Linked DNA regions of Metabacillus sp. KUDC1714. The protein of the gene in region 2 interacts with the protein of the main gene of each other region in a pairwise test. Links are inferred from orthologs where the notes say so. Each region holds a gene or a part of one and is shown on either strand. Other genes may lie near its edges. The genes, in order: HUW50_RS04850 and mntR.

Evidence for each region.
Region 1: the proteins of mntR (region 2) and HUW50_RS04850 interact in binary tests that used the Escherichia coli proteins (3 or more experiments, as listed by UniProt). The link is inferred for Metabacillus sp. KUDC1714 from one-to-one orthologs.

The regions. Positions count from the first base shown.
Region 1 is NZ_CP055263.1:981,522-991,613, forward strand. The notes cover bases 6,650-9,570. They hold HUW50_RS04850 (methionine ABC transporter ATP-binding protein), read right to left. Parts: upstream 8,663-9,570; coding sequence 7,637-8,662; downstream 6,650-7,636. Other genes in these bases: HUW50_RS04840 (MetQ/NlpA family ABC transporter substrate-binding protein), read right to left, coding at 6,650-6,964; HUW50_RS04845 (methionine ABC transporter permease), read right to left, coding at 6,976-7,644; HUW50_RS04855 (O-acetylhomoserine aminocarboxypropyltransferase/cysteine synthase family protein), read right to left, coding at 9,272-9,570. Outside these bases: Fe-S cluster assembly protein SufB, read right to left, coding at 1-877; Fe-S cluster assembly sulfur transfer protein SufU, read right to left, coding at 926-1,363; HUW50_RS04815 (cysteine desulfurase), read right to left, coding at 1,356-2,573; Fe-S cluster assembly protein SufD, read right to left, coding at 2,573-3,874; Fe-S cluster assembly ATPase SufC, read right to left, coding at 3,898-4,683; HUW50_RS04830 (YuzK family famiily protein), read right to left, coding at 5,024-5,203; HUW50_RS04835 (carboxymuconolactone decarboxylase family protein), read right to left, coding at 5,465-5,836; more of HUW50_RS04840, read right to left, coding at 6,119-6,649; more of HUW50_RS04855, read right to left, coding at 9,571-10,092. UniProt on the Escherichia coli protein: Part of the ABC transporter complex MetNIQ involved in methionine import. Responsible for energy coupling to the transport system. It has also been shown to be involved in formyl-L-methionine transport.
Region 2 is NZ_CP055263.1:93,398-103,566, forward strand. What follows is about bases 3,863-6,860. They hold mntR (transcriptional regulator MntR), read right to left. Parts: upstream 5,574-6,860; coding sequence 5,151-5,573; downstream 3,863-5,150. Other genes in these bases: HUW50_RS00485 (ABC transporter ATP-binding protein), read right to left, coding at 3,863-4,683. In the rest of the region: HUW50_RS00470 (ABC transporter permease), read right to left, coding at 1-983; HUW50_RS00475 (ABC transporter substrate-binding protein), read right to left, coding at 1,063-2,673; HUW50_RS00480 (ABC transporter ATP-binding protein), read right to left, coding at 2,721-3,689; more of HUW50_RS00485, read right to left, coding at 3,664-3,862; HUW50_RS00505 (lipoate--protein ligase family protein), read right to left, coding at 9,086-9,922; HUW50_RS00510 (rhodanese-like domain-containing protein), read left to right, coding at 10,107-10,169.

The DNA.
Region 1 (10,092 bases), 890 kb from region 2 along the record:
ATCCGATGTTGCCATCGATCCATTCCATTGTTGCGTTCGCTTCACAAACAGCACGCTTTGTTACAAGGTTAAATACATTGTTTGCCCAGTTTTGAATCGTCGTATAACGGCAATATCCGCCATCTTTAACAATAATTTCTACAACAGCACTATGAAGTGAATTTGTTGTGTAAACTGGAGCCGTACAACCTTCAACATAATGAACATGTGCGCCTTCGTCTACGATGATAAGTGTACGCTCAAATTGACCCATATTTTCAGAGTTGATACGGAAGTAGGCTTGTAATGGTGTATCAACTTTAATACCTTTTGGTACGTAGATGAATGATCCACCAGACCATACTGCAGAATTTAGAGCAGAGAATTTATTATCAGTAGGTGGAATTACCTTACCGAAATGCTCACGGAAAATATCTTCATTTTCTTTTAAAGCAGTATCTGTATCCTTAAAGACGATTCCAAGATCTTCAAGGTCTTCTTTCATATTATGGTAAACAACCTCTGATTCATATTGCGCAGATACACCTGCTAAATATTTTTGTTCTGCCTCTGGAATACCTAGCTTATCAAATGTACTCTTAATCTCTTCAGGAACTTCATCCCATGAACGCTCTGATTTTTCAGATGGTTTAACATAGTACGTAATTTCATCAAAATTCAGTGAAGCCATATCGCCACCCCATTGTGGCATTGGCATACTATAAAAATGTTCTAATGATTTCAAACGAAAATCTAACATCCACTGTGGTTCATTTTTCATACGAGAGATTTCTTCAACGATCTCTTTCGTTAACCCTCGTTCTGAACGGAAGATAGAAACATCTTTATCAGCAAACCCGTATTTGTAATCGCCTATTTCAGGTGCCTTTTTTGCCATCTACATTCACTCCTATCCATTTAGAATATTAGGGATACCCCTAATGACTTATTCATTGTTGCTGTTAATGCCCTTTTCCATTGCTTTCCAAGCTAATGTGGCACATTTAATACGTGCAGGAAATTTAGTTACACCTTGTAATGCTTCGATATCACCTAAATCAATATCGTCATCATACTCTTTTCCTAGCATCATATTCGAAAATATATCAGAAAGCTTTAAAGCTTTATCAAGTGTTTTTCCTTTAATTGCTTGAGTCATCATCGATGCAGATGACATTGAGATGGAGCAGCCTTCCCCCTCAAACTTAGCATCTTTTACCACACCATCTTCAAGATCCAGTGTTAAGCGGATACGATCCCCACAAGTAGGATTATTCATATCGACAGTTAGACTGTTATCAAGAATCCCTTTGTTTCTAGGGTTCTTGTAATGATCCATAATGACCTGACGGTATAAAGTGTCAAGATTAATATGATTAGACATTACTGAAGTACTCCTTTGTTTTAATGATACCAGAAACTAATTTTTCAATTTCCTCTTCTGTGTTATACAGGTAAAAACTAGCCCTTGCTGTTGCAGAAACTTTTAACCACTTCATAAGAGGCTGTGCACAATGGTGGCCTGCACGTACAGCAATTCCCTCAGCATCTAAAACTGTTGCAACATCATGTGGATGAACATCCTCTATATTAAAAGTAACTAATCCAGCACGATGCTTTGGTCCATAAATTGTTAAACCATCTACTTGGCTTAGTTGGTCTAACGCATATTGAGCTAATTTATGTTCATATGCTTCGATCTGATCTAAGCCAATTTGTTCAAGAAAGTCAATTGCCGCACCGAGACCAATTGCTCCAGCGATGATTGGGGTTCCAGCTTCAAATTTCCAAGGAAGCTCTTTCCATGTTGATTCCTGTAAACCGACAAAATCAATCATTTCTCCACCAAATTCAACTGGTTCCATTTTTTCAAGAAGCTCTTTCTTGCCATATAAAGCCCCAATTCCTGTTGGGCCACACATTTTATGACCTGAAAAAGCAAAGAAATCACAATCTAAATCTTGCACATCGATCTTCATATGTGGCGAACTTTGAGCACCATCAACGACCATAACCGCGCCATGCTTATGAGCAATTTTAGCGATTTCTTTGATTGGGTTGATTGTACCAAGTACATTTGATACCTGCATGACTGAAACAATTTTCGTATTAGAAGTAACTGTTTCTTCAACATCCTTTAAATCAAGTGTACCATCTTCTTGTAAAGGAATATATTTTAACGTCGCACCAGTAACTTTTGCTACTTGCTGCCAAGGAATAACATTAGCATGATGCTCCATGTATGTGATGACAATTTCGTCACCTTCTTTAACATGCGTTAAACCATAGCTTTGAGCAACCATATTTAACGCGGTTGTCGCACCTCGGGTAAAGATAATCTCTTGTGTAGATTTTGCCCCAATAAATCTTCTAACCTTTTCACGGGCTCCTTCATATCCATCTGTTGCTTTTGTACCTAGTGTATGCACCCCACGGTGAACGTTAGAATTATATTCACGATAATATGTGGATAGTGCTTCTATAACAGCTAATGGTTTTTGGGAAGTAGCTGCACTATCTAAATAAACTAGGTCCCGACCATTTACTTGCTGATCCAAAATCGGAAAGTGCTGACGAATATCAGTGATATTCATTACTTAACTTTCCTTTCAATAACCTCAACTAACTGCTTTTTCACGCCTTCGATTGGAAGTACGTTTACTACTGGTGCTAAGAAGCCATGAATCACTAGACGTTCAGCTTCTACCTTAGGAATGCCACGACTCATTAAATAATAAAGTTGAATTGGATCAACACGACCAACAGATGCTGCATGACCTGCTGTTACATCGTCCTCGTCAATTAATAAAATTGGGTTTGCATCACCACGTGCTTTTTCACTTAGCATAAGTACGCGAGATTCCTGCTCTGCATTTGATTTAGAAGCACCATGTTCAATTTTCCCAATACCATTGAAAATAGAAGAAGCACTGTCCTTCATAACACCATGTTTAAGGATATAACCTTCAGAGTGCTTACCAAAGTGTACAACTTTTGTTGTAAAGTTTTGCTTTTGTTCTCCACGACCAACAACAACTGATTTTGTATCACCGAAAGAACCGTCACCGATTAGATTCGTTACATTTTCAGAAATTGTATCTCCATCATTCATTAACCCTAATGCCCACTCAATTCGAGCGTCACGGCCAGCTATTCCACGACGGTTTACATATGTTGTTATACCTTTTGCAAGTGTATCAACTGCTCCGTAGGTTACACGTGCATTTGTATTAGCAAATACCTCTGTAATAATATTAAAGACACCTTCAACATCTTTTATAGTTGAAATGTAATTCTCTACATACGTAACAGAACTGTTATCTTCTGCAACCACAATTACATGGTTAAATAGCGTAGTATTAGGATTATCATTCACAAACACTGCTTGAATTGGTTCAGCAACTTCTACATTCTTAGGAACATAAACGAAGACCCCACCATTTAAAAGCGCTGCATGTAAAGCTGTTAAGCGATGCTCGTCAACCTTTACGCCATCTTTCATAAAGTATTTTTGAACTAATTCAGAATGTTCACTTGCAGCCGTATGAATATCAGCTAGGATAACACCTTTCTCTTTATACTCATTCGAAAGAGTTGTATACGCAGCTGTATTATTTAATTGAACATATAAGTTGTTGTTAGCTGACTCAATATCAATTAAGGCTTTTACATCTTCATGTAAATCATTTAAAGAATTTAGTTTTTCACTAGTAACTATATGTTCCTTAAAACTAGTGAAATTCCATTTGTCTATTTTCGTTTTATCCGGTCTAGGCATTGGAAGATCCTCTGATTTTGCAAGTGCTTGTAAGCGAAGATCTGTAAGCCAGTCCGGTTCACCAAGCTGCTTTGAAAAGCTTGTGACATAGTCCTGATTGTAAGTTTTCGTTTCCATACGTCCTATACTCCCCCTTGCGCTTATGCTTCTTGCCCAACAGTTTCGTCTTCAATACCTAATTCTTGTTTAATCCAGTCATAACCCTCTGCTTCTAAGCGTTGTGCTAACTCAGGTCCACCTGATTTCACAACACGGCCTTGCATCATTACATGCACTTTATCTGGTGTAATGTAATTTAATAAACGTTGATAATGAGTAATCATTAAGCAACCAAAATCTTCGTTACGCATTTTATTAATACCTTTTGCTACAACTTTTAAAGCATCGATATCAAGACCAGAATCGATCTCATCAAGAATCGCAATTTTTGGCTCGATCATCATTAATTGAAGAATTTCATTACGTTTTTTCTCTCCACCAGAGAAACCTTCATTTAGGTAACGTTGTGCCATATCTGGATCCATTTCTAATTCTTCCATATTAGCATCCATTTTACGGATAAACTTCATTAAAGAAATTTCTTCGCCCTCTTCCCGGCGTGCATTGATTGATGAACGTAAGAAGTCTGCGTTCGTAACACCACTAATTTCACTTGGATATTGCATTGCTAAAAATAGACCAGCACGTGCACGCTCATCTACTTCCATTTCTAATACATCTTCACCATCTAAAGTAATGCTTCCACTAGTAACTTCATATTTCGGGTGACCCATAATTGCAGATGATAATGTTGATTTACCTGTTCCGTTAGGCCCCATGATCGCATGGAACTCTCCGCCTTTTATTTCGAGATTTACACCTTTTAGAATTTCTTTCCCATCAATTTCTACGTGTAAATCCTTAATGATTAATGTAGAACCTGCCATAACTATACCTCCATAATATATAAAGTTTACTTATTCTCAATTTATTCTCATTCTAATCTTATAACAAATCAAAAGTGAATACAACCTTTAAGGAATAGACTCGAATTTTGTCTAGGATTGAAATAACTAGCTGTATTAAATCAATATGTATATAGAGTGAGAAAAGAGCCTTTTTCTACTATATAACACATTGATCTGTGAATCTACCTCCATACCTAGATTAGTTTTTACTTCCTTTTAAAAAACATTCTGTAAAAGGATAACCCCACCTGAGTTAATATATGTAAAAGGACCAGTCTGCGACTGGTCCTTTCAATTTCTCTATTTAACATAATAATGCTTACTTTTTCATTCTTCTTTCGATTTCCGCATGAATCAACTGACTCTTGCGATAATCCTCTTCACGACTTAATTCTACATCCATTCTTTTTTCAAGCTTTTGTGAGTACTCAGCATACCCAATGCCATGGGAATTATGCATTGCCTTTTCCATTTCAGTTGTGTAGTTGAGTTCTAGCATTTCTTGACTCGAGTGGATAATGAATCAATCCTTTCAACTTTTAATTTACATAAAAAGTTTATCAAGAATATTCAAATAACTCAAAGTGCGTCAGATTATGTGACAATCTTTTGAGATCGATTATTATTCATTTAGTAAAATTAAACCGTGTTTTTATACATTTCCTCAAACATCCTCTGGATTACTCGCACTTAAGATTATTTTGCTTCAATTAATATTGAAACAATCTCCACTAAAGATTCCTGGGTTCTATAACAGATTTTATTGTTTTAATTGATTTAGTTCCGTTATACACTCTTGTACAAGTGTTACAGCTTGACTCATAGCTGCCCCACCGCCAAATGCAGCAGTTACACCAATTGCCTCTAAGATTTCTTCTTCACTCGCTCCTTGATCTAGGCAGCCCTTAGTATGATAGACCATGCAATATTCATCTTGAGATTGAATACTAATTCCTAAAGCAATTAAATGCTTTTGCTTTTGTGATAATTTCCCTTCCTTAAAACAAGCCTCAGTAAATGCATTGTAATGATGAGCAATCTCTGGCATTTTTTGTGTGAATGTTCCTATACCACTTTTGAATTCGAGTAAAGCAGCTTCAGTTGAATTTCTCGGTTCATGAATATGTTCCATTTCCCACAACTCCAATCAGGATTTTTTCACGGTTAGTATGCTTTAAATAAAAAAATGTATGCTAAACTGAACAAAAGCGCAAGCGCCTTGAACAGCCTCGGGCAAATAAGATGATTTAGAATAGAAGGCGTTCTTTGCCTTCAATTCTAAATCATCTTATGACCTCGAGGGGCTAGGCGCTGGAGCTAGATGTCAAAGTGTTATCCGCAGTACAAGCATTTTTTAATTCCGAGATAAGAACAAAAAAAGGCCAACAAATACCATGTCGGCCTCTTTTTCTATTTATTCACTTTTTGCTGCGGAAATAACAGATCCTTTGTATTTTGTTTCGATAAATTCTTGTATCTCTTCTGATTTTAATACTTCTACTAATGCTTTAATTTCTTCTCTGTCTTCGTCACCTTCACGAACAACAATTAGGTTAACATAAGGGTTGTTCTCTGGTGATTCTAGTGCAATTGCATCTTTAGCTGGGTTTAATTCAGCATCAAGTGCATAGTTACCGTTAATTAAAATAGCATCAGCTTCATCATTTTCATAAGCCTTTGTCAGCATTGGTGCCTCAATATTAGCTTCAAACACTAAATTTTTAGGATTTTCTGCAATATCTTCTATTGTTGCTGCTGTTTTTTCAACGCCCTCTTTAATCGTAATTAATCCCTTTTCTTCTAATAAAGAAAGCATACGACCGTGATCAGCAACAGAGTTACTCATAATAATTTTTGCTCCATTTGGTAGATCTTCTAATGACTTATGGCGTTTTGAATAAACACCAATTGGTTCGATATGGACTCCACCAGCATTCACAAATTTATAATTATTATCAGCAATTTGAGACTCTAAGTAAGGTTCATGTTGGAAGTAATTAGCATCTAACTCTTCTTCTGCTAATGTCTTATTTGGTAAAACATAATCTGTAAATTCTACGATTTCTAATTCAATCCCTTTTTCTTCTAATAAAGGTTTTGCTTCTTCTAATATTTCAACATGTGGTACAGGTGATGCACCTACTTTTAATGTTTTTGCCTCTCCTTCGGAACCTTCAGTTCCTTCCTGTGACGCCCCACCACAAGCAACAAGTGCTGTTGTAAAAATCGTAAATATAATTGCTAATAAAGCTTTTTTCATCGTTCTTCCTCCTATCGTTTGTCAATTGATTTAGTTATGATATCTCCAATAATTTGGATGATAAACACGAAAATTAATATGATAACCGTTGCTATTAATGTTACTTGATTATTCCCACGGTTAAAACCTTCCATAAATGCTAGATTCCCTAATCCACCAGCACCAATAGCACCTGCCATTGCTGTATACCCTATTAACGCAATAGCGGTAACTGTAATACCAGAAACTAACGCTGGCATCGCTTCGGGTAAAAGGACCTTCCAAATAATTGTGCTTGTTTTAGCACCCATAGATTTAGCAGCTTCAATGACACCTTTATCAATTTCCCTTAAAGCAATCTCGACCATGCGCCCATAAAAAGGAGCTGCCCCGATTATTAACGCTGGTAATGCGGCATTTGCACCGAGTATTGTTCCAACAAGTACTTTTGTAAAAGGTAATAATAAAATAATTAAAATAATAAATGGTATTGATCTAAATATGTTAACAATTCCTGCAACTAGATTATTAACATACTTACTTTCCCATATGTTTCCCTTTGCTGTTAAAAATAACAGTAAACCTAGAATAATTCCTAAAATAAATGTCGCCACAACCGATAAGCTTGTCATATAGATTGTTTCCTTTGTTGCAAGCCAAACCTTTTCCCAATCTACTTCAGGTAGAAGCTGTTCAAGCATTGGCAATCACCTCCACCTCAATGTGTTGATTATAAATAAACTCTAATGCTCGATTTAATTCTTGTTCATCTCCATCTAAATGAATAAACAGACTTCCATATGATCCACTTTGTGTTTGTGAAATCTTCCCTTGTAAAATATTCACATCGATTGCAAACTTTCTAATTAGATTTGTTATCAATGGTTGCTCTGCTGATTCACCAACAAAGGTTAATTGAATAACCTTACCCTTTGGATAATTCTCTAAAAGATTTGCCACTACTTCATTCGTTTCCTCTGGTTCTGTAACTTGTTTCACAAAGCGCTTAGTAATTGGTTGTTTAGGATGCTTAAAAACGTCGAGTACATCCCCTTCTTCAACTACCTCCCCATTTTCCATCACAGCTACACGATGACATATTTTTCGTATAACATGCATCTCATGAGTAATCAGCACAATTGTAAGTCCAAGTCGTTTATTAATATCTACAAGCAAATCTAATATAGAATCCGTTGTTTGGGGATCTAAAGCTGATGTAGCTTCATCACATAATAATACTTTAGGGTTATTAGCCAATGCTCGCGCAATTCCTACACGTTGCTTTTGCCCACCACTTAATTGTGAGGGATATGCATTCTCACGACCTTCAAGTCCTACAAGCTTGATCAGCTCATCCACTCGTTTCAAACGTTCAGCTCTTTTTACACCTGCAATTTCTAATGGAAAAGCAATATTTTCTCTCACTGTTCGAGACCATAAAAGATTGAAATGCTGAAAAATCATACTTATTTCTAAACGCGCTTTTCGTAATTTCACTCCACCAATTGAATCTATTTGACTACCAGCAACGCTAATATCACCACTGGTTGGTTTTTCTAGTCCATTCAACAACCGGATTAGTGAACTTTTACCCGCTCCACTATATCCAATAATCCCGAAAATTTCACCCTTATCAATTTTTAGATTCACATTATTAACAGCCGTTACATTACCTGATTTTGTTTGATAAACTTTATTAACATTCTTTAATGTAATCAAGTTGTCACCTTCTTTCAGTTCGAATACCTCACTTCAATCTATCACTTTTATGGAAAATTCATGTTGCAATATAGTATTTTGATAAAGAAAAAAACCCTTCTGCAATGAGCAGAAAGGCACAAAAATGTCCTTTCTCTCATCTCTCAAAGCTAAACAGCTTTGTGTGAATTGGCACCACTTCAACAAATGTTGATGGTTGCCGGGCTTCATAGGGCACTTCCCTCCACCTCTCTTGATAAGAGAACTACGTATATAATTAAAGTTAAATTAAATTTTAGTGAGCTTAAGTACGTTTGTGATTGTATCATGCAATTAAAAATCATGTCAAACAAATTCTCTTTTTTCTAAAAATTGCATTTTATTTTAGTGATAAACTATTATAGGATAACTCCAGGAACAAAAGCGCAAGCGCCTTGATCAGCCCCGACAAGCATAAGATGATTTAGAATAGAAGGCGTTTTTTGCCTTCAATTCTAAATTAGCTTATGCTTGTCGGGGCTAGGCGCTGGAGCTGAATGTCGTGCACTTATCCACAATTCAACGAATTTTATAATTTCCTGGTAAAAAAGGGATGACTTTGCATGAAAGTCATCCCTTTATATTCAATATTTAAATATGTACACTTTCGGTTCCCTTAACGCCAGTTGCTTTGTAAATAGCTTGATCAAGATCATCGATGATATCTTGAATATGCTCTATTCCAACCGATAAGCGAATTAAGTCCTCCGTTACTCCCGATCTTTTTAAGTCCTCTGTATTTAACTGTTGATGGGTTGTACTAGCAGGATGGATGATCAAACTTTTTGCATCCCCTACGTTCGCAACGTGTGACCACAGTTCTACATTATTAATAACAGCAGCTCCTGCCTCTCGTCCACCCTTTATTCCGAAAACGATAACGGATCCAGCACCATTAGGTAAATATTTTGCTGCTAAATCTTTTGCAGGATGATCCGAAAGTTCAGGATATAGAACCCATTCAACAGAAGGGTGCTGCACTAAATACTTAACCATCTTTCTAGCATTAGCAACATGCTCTTTCATTCGAACATGAAGAGTTTCTAAACCTAGTGTGAATTGGAATGCATTATATGGGCTAATTGCGGGACCTAAGTCTCTTAGCAATTGAACTCTAGCTTTAATAATGAATGCCTGCTCGCCTAATGCTTCTGCATATACTAGATCATGATAACTCGGATCAGGGGTCGTAAAACCAGGGAATTTAGGGTTATTCCAATCAAACTTCCCACCATCAACGATTACTCCTCCTAGAGTTGTCCCATTTCCTAATAACCATTTTGTTGCTGAGTGGATAACGATATCTGCACCATGTTCAATCGGCCGGCAAAGATAAGGTGTAGCAAATGTATTATCTACAATTAACGGAATCCCAGCTTCATGAGCTATATTCGCGACAGCTTCAATATCAA
Region 2 (10,169 bases):
TCGACAACTGCATATAACAAATCTATTATTAAGTTAATAACGACAAATATAGTAGCAATGACTAATATCCCTGATTGAATAACAGGATAATCCCGATACCCAATAGCATCATAAAGATATCGGCCAATACCTGGCCAACCAAAAATCGTTTCAGTTAAAATGGCTCCCCCTAATAAAAGACCTGTTTGTAGACCAATAACTGTTAAGACCGGGATAATAGCATTTTTCAAGGAATGCTTGTATACAACCCAAAACATCCTTACCCCTTTTGCTCTAGCTGTACGAATATAGTCTGATTTCATAACCTCCAACATTGTAGAGCGTGTCATTCTCGCGATAATGGCCATCGGTATAGTTGCTAAGGCAAAGCTAGGTAGGATGAGATGTTGGATCACTTGTCCAAATTGATCTATTCTACCTTGCAGCAAGGTATCGATTAGATATAAATTGGTTATCGCCGTTATTGGGTCCCTGACATCCTCTCTCCCTGTAGTAGGTAACCAGCCTAATTCGATCGAAAACGCCCATTGCTCCATTAACCCAAGCCAAAAAATTGGCATTGAGACACCAACTAACGCTAGGATCATAGCAAGGTAATCAAACCATGAATTTGAAAACCAGGCACTAATAATTCCAGCATTTACTCCAATAAAAATGGCAATTATCATCGCTACTAATGTTAATTCAATGGTTGCTGCTAAATATGGCCAGATTTCTTCATTAATTGGTCCTCTCGTTCTTAATGATGTTCCTAAATCTCCTAAAAAGAGGCCTTTCATATAATCAACGTATTGGATATGCCATGGTCGATCTAATCCTAATTCACTTGTTAATGTAGCAATGGCCTCCTTTGTCGCCTTTTGTCCTAGAATCACTTGTGCCGGATCACCAGGAATTGCATGAATGATTGCAAAAACAACGAGTGTCATTCCAAACAAAACGGGTATTAACGAAAAAACGCGTCGAACAGAATATGAGAACATCGACTCACCTCTTTATCAGAAACTTCACTTTTCCTTATTAGTTAACAAAAGAGGAGGCTTTTGCCCCCTTTCTACAAAACTACTTAAATTCAACCTTTGTTAAAGCTTCAGAGCCAGTTGGATGTGGGAAATAGTTTATTATGTCACTAGCTCCTGCTAATAGCGGTGTTGAGTGGACCAAAGGAACCCATGGTGCATCTTCATGAATAATTTCTTGAGATTTCTTGTACAATTCATTTCGAGTTTCTTGATCTGTTTCTGTTTGAGCCTTGATGAGCACTTCGTGTAGCTCGTCATTGCTATAATGAGAATAGTTATTACTTCCAATGCTATCTTTATCTAACAACGTATATAGGAAATTATCGGGGTCACCATTATCACCAGTCCACCCTAACATGTATGCATCAAATTCACCTTTTGCTGCCTTATCTAAATATGTCGCCCAATCGACAGATTGAATTTCGGCTTTAACACCAATTTCAGCAAATGAAGCTTGAATTACTTCAGCTACCTTCATTCCTTCAGGCATATAAGGACGAGCAACAGGCATTGCCCATAAATCCATTTCAAAGCCATCCGGATATCCTGCTTCAGTTAACAATTGTTTCGCTTTCTCTAGATCAAATGGATAATCCTCAATACCATCGTTATAGCCTTCAATAGATGGAGGCAGCGGATTTTTGGCAACTTCTGCTTTACCACCATAAAAAGCGTCAATGATTGCTTGTTTATCAACGGCATGATTCAATGCTTGACGAACAAGTTTATTATCAAATGGTGGACGATTAGTTGTAAATCCTAAGTAACCAACATTCATTGACGGACGCTCGATTAATTGCAGTTTATCATTCCCTGTTACCATTTCTTCATCAGAGTTATTAACACCATCCATTAAGTCAATTTCACCATTCACTAAAGCATTTAGACGTGCAGTATTCTCTGGAATAACGCGGAAAATAACTTGATTTAATTTTGGATAATCTTTCAACCAATAATTTTCATTCTTTTCAAGGACAATACGATCATTTTGTTTCCATTCAACAAATTTAAATGGACCTGTACCAACTGGATTTTCTCTAAACTTATCCCCATGCTTTTCAACAGCAGCAGGACTTGCGATTCCAAATGGGGACATTGCTAAATTTTTCAAAAACGGAGCTTGCGGTCTGTTAAGCACAAACTGCACAGTATATTCATCCACTGCCTTTACTTCATCAATGACATGGCCTTCTTCACCTTTAAAACCACCAAACATGGTGTAATAAGGAAAATCGTCAGCATTACCATTCATCCAACGGTTAAAGTTAAAGACAACTGCTTCAGCATTAAAGACAGTCCCATCATGAAATTCCACATCTTGGCGCAGTTTAAGTGTGTAAGTAAGAGCATCCTTAGAAACTTCCCATTCTTCAGCAAGACCTGGATGTAACGTCGTATCTTGCTCCCCATACTCAAGCAGGGTTTCAAAAATATTTTCAGTCACCTTGAATGTTTCACCTTCAGTTGTCGTTATTGGATCTAGGGATGTTGAATCCCCACCACGTCCAAATACAAGTGTGTCTTTCTTTGTTCCGCTTTCAGATGGTTTTTCTTCAGTATTAGCTTCTTGATTCGAGTTACTGCAACCTACTAGTAGTAAACTAAATGCTAAAAATGAAACGAGTAACAGCTTTAATGTCTTCTTCGTCATTAGCATATGTACCCCCGTTTGTTATTTTTTATCATAATTGCTGCAGGTCACCTATTGTATAAATGACATGCAACATAATGACCATCTAAACTGCGATATTCTGGTTTAGTCGTTTTACAGATATCCATACATACTGAACATCTAGTATGAAATGCACATCCAGAAGGTGGGTTTGAAGGACTTGGAAGTTCACCAGAGATTTGAATAGCATCACTTTTATAATCAGGATCAGGTATCGGTACTGCAGAGAGGAGAGCTTTCGTGTATGGGTGCTTTGGATCATCATAAAGAACTTCACTATTTGCTAACTCTATTAATCTCCCTAAATACATCACACCGACACGATCACTAATATGTCTTACAACACCAAGATCGTGTGCAATAAAGATGTAGGTAAGTCGGAATTCTTTTTGAATATCCTTCATTAAATTGAGAACTTGTGCTTGAATAGATACATCAAGTGCAGACACAGGCTCATCTGCAATAATCAATTTCGGCTTTGTCATCAATGCTTTTGCAATCCCTATCCGTTGACGCTGACCTCCACTGAATTGGTGTGGATATCGTCTTGCATGATAACTACTTAACCCTACGATTTCTAACATTTCTTGTACTCTTTTTTTCCGATCATCCTTTGAGCCAATTCGATGCACGATGAGAGGTTCCTCAAGTATTTTTCCAATGGGATGTCGAGGGTTTAACGAAGCATATGGATCCTGAAAAACCATTTGAATATCTCTCCGTGTCTTCCTTAATTCTGTTTTAGACATCCTTGTAATCTCTTTATCTTCGAAGCGAATCTTGCCATCACTTGCTTCAAGTAAGCGCATAAGTAGACGGCCAGTGGTTGACTTACCACATCCACTTTCACCAACAATTCCTAACGTCTCACCCTTGTTTACGAAGAATGACACATCATCCACTGCTTTTACTTCACCTTTTTTCCCTCCAAAAATACCTCCTGTAATTGGAAAGTATTTCTTCAATCCATTAACCTCCAGAAGTAACTCTGACATGATGATTAGCCTCCTCTTTATCTCTATGCAAGAAGCATCGAACTACATGGTTAGGATCATCCATTTTGTATAATTGCGGAGATGCTTCATAGCATTGACTTTCTGCTACATCACATCTTTCAGCAAACCTACAACCTTTCATCACACTTCCAGGTCTTGGTACATTTCCAGGAATACTATATAAGCGATCTTTCTTCGCTCGTAAATCGGGTACTGACTTTAAGAGGCCTATTGTGTAGGGATGCTTAGGTTCTTTTAAAATTGTGCGCACATCACCTTGTTCAACGATTTGCCCCGAATACATAACTAGCACCCGTTCACAAATATCCGCTACAACTCCCAAATCATGTGTAATAAGAATAATCGAGGTGTTCATTTTCTTATTTAACTCTTTCATTAGCGACAATATTTGTGCTTGAATTGTTACATCAAGCGCTGTTGTCGGCTCGTCCGCAATTAAAACTTGAGGATTACACGCCATTGCCATTGCGATCATAACCCTCTGTCTCATACCACCAGAAAGTTGATGAGGATGCTCGTTAATTATTTCGCTAGCCCTGGGTATTCCAACTAACGTAAGCAATTCAACTGTCCTTGCTTTCAGTTCTTTCTTTGTAAGAGTGGTATGTAATCGGAGCGCTTCAATTAATTGATTACCGATTGAGAATAGAGGATTTAGTGAAGTCATAGGTTCTTGAAAGATCATCGAGATTTGATTGCCCCGTATCTTCCTCATTTCTCTTTCCTTTAACTTCGTCAAGTCCTTCCCATCAAATTCAATCAAACCATTTACAATTTTTCCTGGGGGACATGGGATTAATCCCATTGTCGATAATGAGGTAACACTTTTACCACTTCCAGATTCTCCGACAATCCCCAATATCTCTCCTTCCATTAATTCGAAACTAATCCCATCTACTGCAGGTATTAATCTTTTATCAGAAAGAAAGGAAACTTTTAAATCTTTTACTTGAAGAATCGGTTTCTCCTTCATCTTTCCACCTGCCCATTTTAGTTTTTTTGAAAAATTTAAAACTATCAAAGTATAATGAATGCAAGTATGGACAATTATGACATACAACTTATTTCCTCATTGCTAAAATTTGTCGGAGGAGTACAATAACTTTTCGACAACTTTATAAATCCTTTTATTACTTTAAAGTAAGCTAACTTTAAAGCGTCGTATCAGTGGTGCGAGTAAATTACATTTCAATAAGCACAAAAAAAGACCTTATGGTGATTCACTCCTTAAAATTTTTTCAAAATAATATACAGGATAGTAAAAACGATATATTTCAGGTCGGTATTATTTACCTACACTTCAATCTACTATAGGTAATTATTAGGGGTTTTTTCATTAATATAATAAAAGGCTAGAGGAAATGCTCTTTGATTCCCTAATAAAAATACCCCATTAAGTAGATCTACCTACTTAATGGGGTATTTTTAATTGTTCGTATGTTATTGCTCTTCATTATTTTTTTGGATGCTACGCAATGTATCCACTCTTTGCTCATTTTCTTCAAAGTATTGAACAAGATCACCAATACGATCGATGGCATTCCAGCTTAAATGATGCTCAATTCCTTCAACATCATTGTATATTTTATCTTCGTCTACTCCGATAATTTTTAAAAATTGCTCTAGTAGGTCATGACGATAGACAAGTCTTTTCCCAGTCTTTTTCCCTTTATTCGTTAAAACAAGTCCACGATATTTTTCATAAATCAAATATTCATCTTTATCTAATTTTTGAACCATCTTTGTGACTGAGGAGGGATGAACAGCCAAAGCTTCTGCAATGTCTGAAACACGCGCATATCCTTTGTCTTCTATAAGTAAATATATTTGTTCTATATAATCTTCCATGCTTGGTGTTGGCATGCGGTCCCCTCCAAAATTGCCGATCTTTTTCAATGGCTTTTTTTCACTGTTACTGTTATTGTTTTTTTGCGTACCTTTTAAAACGAAATCATTTCAATTTTACATGAGAATTTCGTGCTTTACAAGGGATATGAAAGGCAAGCTTACTGCAATAGAATCTCGTGACATGAAAAAGGATCTGGCATAAACCAGACCCCATTTCTAAAAAGTAATTTTTATAGTCCGCATTTCAGCTGTGCGCCACAGCTAGTGCATGTGTTACAGCCCCCAAGGTCTTCAACAGTACCTTCACGACAAACCGGACATGTATTACCTACTTCATTTCCGATTGTTACATTTGTAGAACGTAGGTCGTTAATTGTATCAACTAGAACGACTTTGCTCTTTTCTTTCGTTTCGACTTCTTCAGTTTCATCAAATGTGTTATCTTCAGCTTTCAACGTTAATACTTGGGTGTCACGACTTCCATCGACATATACAGTACCACCTTTGGCACCGCCTTTATATAAACGCTCGTAAACTTTTTCAACTTGATCTACTGAATAACCTTTTGGTGCATTAACAGTTTTACTAATTGAACTATCAATCCAGCGTTGGATGACACATTGTACATCAGCATGTGCCTCTGGTGCTAATTCCATCGCAGATACAAACCATGCTGGCAGGTTGTTAGGATCTGCTTCTGGATGATTATCTAAATATTCTTGAACGATATCAGCTTTAACTTCAATAAATTTCCCAAGACGTCCACTACGGAAGTATGAGAATGAGAAGTATGGCTCGAGCCCTGTTGATACGCCAACCATTGTCCCTGTGGATCCAGTAGGAGCAACCGTTAGGAGATGTGAGTTACGAATACCGTATTCCTTAACACCATCTAAAATATCAGCAGGCATCTTACTCATAAAGCCTGTTTGTGTAAATGCTTCACGAAGGCGATTTGTTTCTGCTGTTTCTTCACCTTCCAAGAAAGGAAAACTACCCTTTTCTTTGGCTAATTCAATTGAAGCACGGTAAGCAGTTGTCGCAATTGTTTCAAATACTTTGTCAACTAGTACATTACCTTCTTCAGAACCATATTCAGTTTCACAGTAAATAAGAAGATCATGTAAGCCCATTACACCAAGTCCAACACGACGTTCACCAAGTGCTTGGTGTTTATTTTCTGGTAAGAAGTAAGGTGTTGCATCAATTACGTTATCCTGCATTCTTACACCGACTTCAACTGTTTTTATTAGTTTTTCGAAGTCAACCGTTTTTGTATCTTTATTCGCCATTTCAGCTAGGTTAACTGCTGCTAAGTTACAAACAGAATATGGCGCGAGTGGCTGTTCCAGTTTTGTTATCGTAAAGGCTTTTTATCCTCTACTTCTTACAGTTGAATTCCTGTAAGTTCAGCATATCTTTTCATCACACATCTTTCATAAACTTAATCAGTTCTTATAAGTTCATTAAGCGTATGATGTTGCGGCCTCGTGGACGGATTATATTCTGCTATGCAGGTTCACCGTCTATGCGTTGCCCCTGACTAAACTTTTACATTCAGCCTTCGGTTCGGATTCCCATCTCAGGGTTCCCGCTTTATTCCGCAATTTTTAACGTGAGGCAAACTAAGCTACTCTACCACACGGATTTGTCGCAACAACCTGTTGACCGTATGCTTTTGCATTTGTCATGTCGTTTGCGTTATCAATGAAGAAAATACCTGGCTCTGCAGAATACGTAGCACAAATATTAACTAAGTTCCAAAGCTCCTTAGCTTTGATTTTACGGTACGTGCGAACCTTGTAGCCTTGTCTCTCCCACTCACGTACATCGCCAACTTTATACCAGTTTTCGTTGTAAGCTTTCATGTTTTCTTCGTTATAGCCTTCAACATCTGGAAAACGCAATTCATAGTCAGCATCATTTTCAACAGCATCCATAAAGTCTTTTGTTAATGTAACTGAAATATTTGCTCCTGTTAGGAACTCAGAATTATGAACACTATATGTGCCGCCAGTGCGAAGCTTTATCTCTGCATCTTTAATAATTTTCTCACTAAATCCACCAGATCCAGGAATTTGCTTATAATTGATAATTCCTTGGTACATATCAATTTCTTGTTGTGTTAATGGAGTGAACTTTAATTTATCTTGAGCGTATTTTTTAATCGCTTCGTCGTTTGTGTTTTCAATCAAGTATCTTAAAATACGTGGATTTTGCATTTTCGAAATGATGAATTCGATGATGTCTGGATGCCAATCAGCTAGCATGATCATTTGGGCTCCCCTGCGACTTCCACCTTGTTCAACAAGATGAGTTAATTTCGCAATATCATCTAACCAAGATACAGATCCAGAAGATTTTCCATTAACTCCACGAGCTAGCGTGTTTCTTGGACGTAATGTTGAACCATTCGTTCCAACACCGCCGCCACGGCTCATGATCTCCATAACCTGTTTACGATGTTCTGAAATACCTTCGCGTGAATCTTTAACAAATGGCATTACATAGCAGTTAAAGTAGGTTACATCTGTTCCTGCACCCGCTCCATATAATACACGTCCAGCAGGAATAAAGTTTAGATTCACTAGTTCCTGATAGAACTTCTCGAACCATTCATTACGTTTTTCTTCAGTTGTTTCTACCGATGCTAATCCCGTTGCATTACGTTTTGCAATTTGTTCGTAAAAGATTTCAAGTGGTTTTTCAATGACGTCTAACGAGCGTTTTACAATACCTGTTTCAACTTCCTCAGGTTTGTCTAAAGAATGACGATATTCCTCGTCAATAAGTACGCTTGCTGATTTAGCTTGCCAATCAATATCTTTAATGTAACCAAGTCCTCTTGCTGGGAACTTAGGATCCTCTTTTATAGTCAGTACAACAAAGTCCCCTTCAGAAAGTGTAATTTTCTCCGTATCCTTAAACGTATAACGATCAAGCATAACAAGTCTAGAAACACCCTTATGAGTTAACTTCATATCTTTTGTAACTGGATGAACCTGTGGAAATGCAGCGATATCCTTGTTGAGCTTTTCCACATTTATGCTCATCTTTTGCTCAGTACCAACAGTCATTGTAACAACTCCTCTATCTATCTCTCTATTAAATGTTCTGATTAAATTTATCATATCCCACCACAATATTCAATATATAGTGTCTGTTTTTTTACACACAATACTACATATAGTTTTCAGGTCAACATCCTATCAATTTGTCAAATCAATAACTTATTAAAAAGCAAAGGAAAATTGAGTTTGAATAAGTTTTCGAACTAAAAAGGATGTTTTTTGAAGGATTTTGTCACTTGCATGATGAATCTTGTCGTAAAATGCTGATAAATTAAGGTTCCCCTATGTTTTTGTCGAAAAAATTACTTTTCGTCAAAATTCTACAGGTCTGACCTTCTTGTACAGTAAATATCTATTATAGAAGATATAATAAAATTTAGCATCTGTTATATTCTTTTTCCTCTATTCAAAAAGACGCATCCGTTAAGATTGCGCCCTCTCATCTAATAGTATTCTTTACCTTTTAAAATTCCATTCTTCACTTTCATACTTCTCTTTTGCTATCTTCTCAACATATTCAAGTTCTTCTTTATTTAAATCATAAGGTTCTAATTCAATATTTAAGCCTTTTTCAAAACCTTCTTTAAATGCTTTTTTCGCTTCATTAATCGTCACTGGTTCAACACGAAGCGTATTTGTTGCTACTGCTTTATTTTTGAATGCACGCTGCATTCTTTCTTTTACTTTGTCATTCGAATAGTTAAATAAGTCAAACAACATATCTTCATCCAGATCTAACAGAATCGATCCATGCTGCAAAATCACGCCTTTTTGACGAGTTTGGGCACTTCCAGCCACTTTACGCCCTTCCACTACTAGCTCATACCAAGAAGGAGCATCAAAGCAAACAGCTGAACGCGGTGATTTCAACCCTTGCTTTTCCTCTTCAGTACGTGGAATTGCAAAATACGCATCTAGCCCAAGGTTTTTAAAACCTTCTAAAATTCCTTCAGAGATCACTCTGTATGCCTCTGTTACTGTCTTTGGCATTTCTGGGTGCTCCTCAGAAACGATAACACTGTATGTTAACTCTTTGTCATGTAGTACACCTCGACCACCTGTAGGTCTTCTAACAAATCCGAGTCCATATTTTTTTACAGCATCTAAATTTATCTCTTTTTCAACCTTTTGAAAGTATCCAATCGAAAGTGTTGCAGGATCCCAGCCGTAAAATCTAATCGTAGGGGGAATCTTCCCTTCACTATGCCATTCTAATAATGCTTCATCCAAAGCCATATTAAAGGATGGTGAGCAGTTGCCAGAATCAATATATCGCCAAACTTCTTTCGTCATATGTAACCCTTCTTTGTATATGAATTTTACTATTTTAGTCTAGCAGAACTTTAGAGAGTTGAAAATAATATTGCATGTTATCTAATGACATTTAAGACAAGCTCTTATATAATAAGAATGGTCTACATTAGAGTTCATTTGAGCTTACAAACAAGAATAACATATATAAAAGGGGTCGAGCACTTTGACAACAACTTGGTTACTTATTATTTTATTAGCAGCGATTATTGGTTACTCTGCTTTTACT